DNA from 2 places in the Streptosporangium sp. NPDC005286 genome. Region 1 is predicted to be linked to the other one. Evidence: riboswitches for the same ligand, from Rfam matches in the RefSeq annotation. Region 1 holds a riboswitch; the other holds the start of a gene.

Region 1 (3,393 bases):
CGGTTTCAAGCAGTCGGGCCTCGGCCGCGAGCTGGGACCGGACGCCCTGTCCGCGTTCACCGAGACCAAGAACGTCTTCATTTCCGAGGAGTAGAAGCGATGCTGCGTTTGCAGGACCGGGTGGCCGTCATCACCGGCGCCGGTAGCGGGATCGGCCTGGCCACCGCGCGCCGGTTCGCCGAGGAGGGCGCCCGCGTCGTGTGCGTGGACCTGGACGAGACGACCGGCGCGGCGGCCGCGGCCGAGGTCGGCGGCCTGTTCGTGAAGGCCGACGTGACCAGCGAGGACGACGTCGTCCGGATGTTCCAGACCGCGTTCGACAGCTACGGCAGCGTGGACATCGCGTTCAACAACGCGGGCATCTCACCGCCGGAGGACGACTCGATCCTGGAGACCGGCATCGACGCCTGGCGCCGGGTCCAGGAGGTCAACCTCACCTCCGTCTACCTGTGCTGCAAGCACGCCATCCCGTACATGCGGCGGCAGGGCAAGGGGTCGATCATCAACACCGCGTCGTTCGTGGCCGTGATGGGCTCGGCGACCAGCCAGATCTCCTACACCGCCTCCAAGGGCGGGGTACTGGCGATGTCGCGCGAGCTGGGCGTGCAGTTCGCCCGCGAGGGCATCCGGGTCAACGCGCTCTGCCCCGGCCCGGTCAACACCCCGCTGCTGCAGGAGCTGTTCGCCAAGGACCCCGAGCGGGCACAGCGCCGCCTGGTGCACATCCCGATCGGCCGCTTCGCCGAGGCGACCGAGATCGCCGCCGCGGTGGCGTTCCTCGCCTCGGACGACGCGAGCTTCGTCACCGGCGCGGAGTTCCTGGTGGACGGCGGCATCTCGGGCGCCTACGTCACGCCACTCTGACCGCTCCCGGCCATCTCCGCCCCCGCCACCTTCGCGACCGGCGGTGGCGGGATTTGCCCAGGCCATACCCTGGCCCCGATAACGTGCGAGGACGTGGGCGGATGTCCCATGTCCCCGGCGTCCGCGTGAGAAAGAGATCATGTCCCGTCCCGTCATCGGCATCACCTGCTACGTCGAGCCCGCGAGGTTCACCGTCTGGGAGACGACCACCGCGCTGCTGCCGTACGACTACGTCGACCACGTGGCCCGCGCGGGCGGGCAGCCGGTGATCCTGCCGCCCGCGGGCGACCCCGCGACGCTCGTGGAGCGCCTGGACGGGCTGATCCTGGCCGGCGGCGGGGACGTCGGCCCGGAGCGGTACGGGCAGGAGCCGCACGAGCGGACCGGCTACGTCCGGCCGTTCCGCGACGACGCCGAACTGGGACTGGTCCGGGCGACGCTGGAGCGGGACCTGCCCTTCCTCGGCATCTGCAGGGGCATGCAGATCCTGAACGTCGCCCTCGGCGGCGGCCTCCACCAGCACCTGCCCGACGTGGTGGGCCACCAGGGGCACGCCCCGGCCCCCGGCAGCTACGGCAGGATGCCGGTGCGGCTCGCCCCCGGCAGCCTGACCTCGAAGGTCTTCGGGACCGAGACCGTGGACGTGGCCCACTACCACCACCAGGCCGTTGACCTGCTCGCCGAGGGCCTGACCGTGACCGCCCACGCCGAGGACGGCACGGTGGAGGCCGTGGAGGTGGAGGATCATCCGTTCGCCCTCGCCGTCCAGTGGCATCCCGAGACCGACGACGAGTCGGCCCTGTTCGAGGCACTGGTCCGGCACACCCGCCGCTGAGTGATTCGTGAAGGCCGGTGCGCGCCCGGGGATTTCGCTCGGCCGGTGCGGGCGGTTAGGCTGGCCTGCGACACCGATGAACCCCGCGCGGGAGAGTGTCCTGACATCCAGGCCAGGACCCCTGAAGGAGCAAGCCCTCCCCGCGAACCTCTCAAGGCAAAGGACCGTGCGGGTAGGTGCCTCTGGAAAGCAGGTCCCACGACCTCGCCGAAGGTGAAAGTCCGGTAAAACCCGGATGAAACTCTCAGGCACCAATGACAGAGGGGGAGGATGATCTCATCTGTCCCTTGTCTGAGGTGCGAACATGTCCCGACCTACGCCGCTGCGCGGCGTGCACGAGTCCCTCGGCGCGACGCTGACCGACTTCGCGGGCTGGCTGATGCCGCTCCGCTACGGCAGCGAGTCCGCCGAGCACAACGCGGTCCGCCAGGCGGCCGGCCTGTTCGACCTCTCCCACATGGGTGAGATCTTCGTGACCGGCCCGCAGGCCGCCGAGGCCCTCGACTACGCGCTGGTCGGCCACCTCTCCGCGCTGGCGCCCGGCCGCGCCCGCTACACGATGATCGTCGACGCCGGGGGCGGCGTGCTGGACGACCTGATCGTCTACCGGCTGGCCCCCGAAGAGTTCATGGTCGTCGCCAACGCCTCCAACTACCCCCGGGTGGCCGCCGAGCTGACCGAGCGCGCCAAGGACTTCGACGCCGCGGTGCGGGACCGCTCCGAGGAGTACGCGCTGGTCGCCGTCCAGGGGCCGCGCTCGGTGGAGATCCTGAGCACTCTCACCGACGCCGACCTGGACGGGCTCGGGTACTACGCGGGCCTGCCCGCCGTGGTGGCCGGACACGAGGTCCTCGTCGCCCGCACCGGATACACCGGCGAGGACGGCTTCGAGCTGTTCGTCGCGGCCTCGGCGGCGGAACCCCTCTGGACCGCCCTCACCGAGGCGGGCGCACCGCACGGGCTGGTCCCCGCCGGCCTGTCCGCGCGCGACACCCTCCGGCTGGAGGCGGGCATGCCGCTCTACGGCAACGAACTCTCCGCGGACCTCACTCCGTTCGACGCCGGGCTCGGCCGTGTGGTGAGGTTTGACAAGCCGGGCGACTTCGTCGGCCGGGCCGCCCTCGAACCGCTCAGGGACGTCCCGCCGGCCCGTCGTCTGGTCGGCCTGGTCGCGAGCGGCCGCAGGGTGCCCCGGCACGGGTATCCGGTGGTGGTCGCCGATGACGGCACGGTCGCCGGGGAGGTCACCAGCGGGGCGCCCTCCCAGACACTGGGCAGGCCCATCGCCATGGCCTACGTGGACAGCGGCCTGTCGTCGGGGCTGGCCGTCGACATCCGGGGCAGCCGCGAGCCGGTCGAGGTCGTCGAACTGCCTTTCTACAGGAGGAAAAAATGAGCAGCATTCCCGAGGACCTGCACTACACCAAGGAACACGAGTGGATCGGCGGCGTCGACGACGGCCTGACCCTCACCGTGGGCATCACCGCCTACGCCGCCGAGGCGCTGGGCGACGTGGTCTACGTGCAGGTACCCGAGGTAGGCGCGTCGATCGCCACCGGTGACGCCGTCGGCGAGGTCGAGTCGACCAAGTCGGTGAGTGACATCTTCGCACCGGTCACCGGCGAGGTCGTGGAGGTCAACCAGGCGGTCGTGGACGACCCCTCGCTGGTCAACAGCGACTCCTACGGCGACGG
Region 2 (3,393 bases), on a different contig from region 1:
GTGGTCGCGTTGAGCTTCATGGTGCAGGAGCCCAACGGGATCATCGACCGGTCCAGCGCGACGTCCTTGTCCTGGAGCCTGCGCAGGTAGCGCAGCATGGCCGTCTCGGAGCGGTGGCTGTGGAAGACCGGGTGGGTGAGGTAGTCGCCGACCCGCGCCAGCGCGCCGGGCAGCGCGTCGTGCGCGGCGGCGTCCAGGTCGGCCAGCACGGTGCCGCTGACCTCGAAGGCGGCCAGGACCTGCTCCAGATGGAGAACCTCGGTCCTCTCGTCGCAGGTGACGCCCACGTGGTCGGCGTCGACCAGGCGCAGGTTGACGCCGTTCTCCCGGGCCGCGGCGACGACTCCGGCGGCACGTCCGGGCACGCGGGCGAGCACGGTGTCGAAGAAGGTGTCGTGGACCACCTCGACGCCGCCCTGGCGCAGCCCCTCGGCGAGCACGACGGCGTGCCGGTGGATGCGGCGGCCGATCCTGCGCAGGCCCTCGGGGCCGTGGTAGACGGCGTACATGCCGGCGATCACGGCGAGCAGCACCTGCGCGGTGCAGATGTTGCTGGTGGCCTTCTCCCGGCGGATGTGCTGCTCGCGGGTCTGGAGCGCGAGCCGGTAGGCGGGACGTCCCTCGACATCCTGGGAGACGCCGACCAGGCGGCCGGGCAGCTGGCGCTGGAGGCCGTCACGGACCGCCATGTAGGCGGCGTGCGGACCGCCGAAGCCGAGGGGGACGCCGAAGCGCTGCGAGGAGCCGACCGCGATGTCGGCGCCGAGCTCGCCCGGCGCGGCCAGGAGGGTGAGGGCGAGCAGGTCGGCGGCGGCGACCACCTGGGCACCGCACGCGTGGGCGGCGTCGGCGATGGCGCGGAAGTCGCGAATCCTGCCGCTGGCGCCGGGGTACTGCACGAGCACGCCGAAGCAGTCGGGGAGCCCTCCGGTGAAGTCGCTCTCGACCAGCTCGATGCCGAGCGGCTCGGCACGGGTGCGCAACACCGCCTTGGTCTGCGGCAGCGCGTCGGCGTCGACCACGAACACCTTCGACGAGGTGCGGCCCGCGCGGCGGGCCAGGGTCATCGCCTCGGCCGCGGCGGTGGCCTCGTCCAGCAGGGAGGCCCCCGCGACGTCGAGGGCGGTCAGGTCGGAGACGACGGTCTGGAAGTTGATCAGGGCCTCCAGCCGGCCCTGGGAGATCTCCGGCTGGTAGGGCGTGTACGCGGTGTACCAGCCCGGGTTCTCCAGGAGGTTGCGGCGGATGACACCCGGGGTGATCGTGTCGTGGTAGCCCAGGCCGATCATCGAGGTGAGCACGGTGTTACGCCCGGCGAGGACCCGCAGCTCGGCGAGGGCCTCGGACTCCCCTGCCGCCGGGGGCAGACCCAGCCGGGCGAAGGAGCGGATCGCCTCGGGCACGGCCACCGCGACCAGGTCGGCGACGGAGGCGAATCCGACCGCCTCCAGCATGCGGGTCTGGTCGGCGTCGTCGGGCCCGATGTGACGGGTCGCGAACGGCGGAGGGGCGAGTTCGCTGAGCGATGACAGATCGGTCATGAGAAGCCTCTCGGGCGGGGTGGAGACCGGTGCTGGGCGCGGACATATGCCGGTTCTCCCCCTCTGTCATCACGACTGTCATCACGACGTGGTCGCTACCTGAGAGCTTCACCTGCCCTTGCCGGGAGGCTTGCACCGTCGGTGAGACGCACCTGGCGGGCACGTCTGCTTTCCAGAGTTGCCTCGTCCGTGCGGTACAGGGTGCCTGAGAGATTCCGGGGAGGTTGCTCCTTCGGCGCCCCGATCGCGGTCGGGGTCTCTCCCGCACAGGGTCAATGGCGAGTCCGAGTTTACCCGGTTCGTCGTGCTCTGCGACGACGGGCCAACTCATCGGCCTGATGATCGCCTAAAGGGCCCCCGCCCGACTCCGCGCGTTCGCCGGGAAGATCCGCGAGAGAGCCCTCCACCTCCTGCCACACCCGTCCCAGCGCGATACCGAAGACTCCCTGGCCCCCCTGGAGCAGGTCGATGACCTCGTCCGGCGAGGTGCACTCGTAGACGCTCACCCCGTCGCTCATCAGAGTGATCTGGGCCAGGTCGTTGACGCCCCGCTCCCGCAGGTGCTGCACGGCGATGCGGATCTGCTGGAGGGAGACACCGGTGTCGAGAAGGCGCTTGACAACCTTGAGGACCAGAATGTCACGGAAGCCGTACAGCCGCTGGGAGCCGGAGCCGTGGGCGGCTCTCACGGTGGGCTCGACCAGGCCGGTGCGCGCCCAGTAGTCGAGTTGCCGGTAGGTGATTCCTGCCGCCGAACAGGCCGTCGGCCCCCTGTAGCCGATGTCGGCGGGCACTTTCACCGGTTGCCCGTCGAACAGCAGACCCTCTTCACCCGCGCGCTGACGTGCCGACTGGCGCCGTTCCGGGTCATCCTGGTCGGCGTTTCTACCCTCGCCGCTGCTGACCGCCACGCGGACCTCCGGCTTTCTCTCATCCCACGGCCTGATCTGGGGGTTTACGCACGACCGCAGGTTTCACTTGCACCGTAGGACTGGGGCCAAGTCCAGTCAACGACCCCACCCGGCGCGTCGTGAAGCGTAAATGCACCGAAATTCCTACCCCGCGCGGCCGAAGTCCTCGGGCGTGATCGTGTCAAGGAACTCCCTGAACTTCTCCACCTCGTCCTCCTGGTCGTCAGGGATGATCACCCCTGCCTCCCGTACCACATCCTCACTCGCGAAGATACGTGCACCGGTGCGAAGTGCCAAGGCGATCGAGTCGGAAGGACGCGCGCTCACCTCGACCCCGTTGGAGAACACGAGATCCGCGAAGAAGATGCCGTCGCGTAAAGCGACGATGTTGACAGTGTTCAACCTGACTCCGAGCCCTTCGAGCACGTCCCGGAACAGGTCATGGGTGAGTGGCCGGGGTGGTGGTTCCTCGGCCTGGGCCATGGCGATCGCCGTGGCTTCCGTCATGCCGATCCAGATAGGTAGGTAACGCTCCCCATGCGTCTCTTTCAGCAGGACGATCGGCTGGTTGGAGGGCATTTCAACTCGAACGCCCACGACCTCCATCTGCAACACGGGCTGCTCCGTCTTCGCTGGATTCCGACCGGTTTGTTCAACGTAACACTCGTGGGGGTACGAGTGCCTGGTCAGGCTCTCACCGGCCCAGTGCCCCACGGACTCCGGAACGCAGCAACGAGGCGTGCAATTCCAGCAGGAGACCGGAGATCTCCCTCGCCGTCTCGTCCGCCTGGTCGATCGCGCCGGGGCCGCGACGGCGCAGCAGCGGGGCGACCGCCTGTTCCACCAGCCCCGCCTCGCGTTCCGCGGCGGCCTTGACCGCCCGCAGGTGGCGGGCACGCAGGCCGAAGGCGGCCAGGGCGCCCACACTGCGGGCCACGACC

Evidence for each region. Region 1 has a riboswitch for glycine ahead of gcvT (glycine cleavage system aminomethyltransferase GcvT). Riboswitches for the same ligand answer to the same signal wherever they lie in the genome.
Region 2: another riboswitch for glycine. It lies ahead of gcvP (aminomethyl-transferring glycine dehydrogenase); the one in region 1 lies ahead of gcvT (glycine cleavage system aminomethyltransferase GcvT).

What each region holds. Positions count from the first base shown of each region.
Region 1 is NZ_JBEXGU010000079.1:29,701-33,093, reverse strand. It holds gene ABZU75_RS26130 (aldehyde dehydrogenase family protein) at 1-94, shown strand, start outside; gene ABZU75_RS26125 (3-oxoacyl-ACP reductase) at 100-864, shown strand; gene ABZU75_RS26120 (gamma-glutamyl-gamma-aminobutyrate hydrolase family protein) at 1,004-1,699, shown strand; glycine riboswitch at 1,778-1,876, shown strand; glycine riboswitch at 1,879-1,963, shown strand; gene gcvT (glycine cleavage system aminomethyltransferase GcvT) at 2,004-3,095, shown strand; gene gcvH (glycine cleavage system protein GcvH) at 3,092-3,393, shown strand, end outside.
Region 2 is NZ_JBEXGU010000121.1:20,605-23,997, reverse strand. It holds gene gcvP (aminomethyl-transferring glycine dehydrogenase) at 1-1,541, opposite strand, end outside; glycine riboswitch at 1,724-1,816, opposite strand; gene ABZU75_RS32750 (MerR family transcriptional regulator) at 1,832-2,452, opposite strand; gene ABZU75_RS32745 (bifunctional nuclease family protein) at 2,597-3,067, opposite strand; gene ABZU75_RS32740 (MerR family transcriptional regulator) at 3,147-3,393, opposite strand, start outside.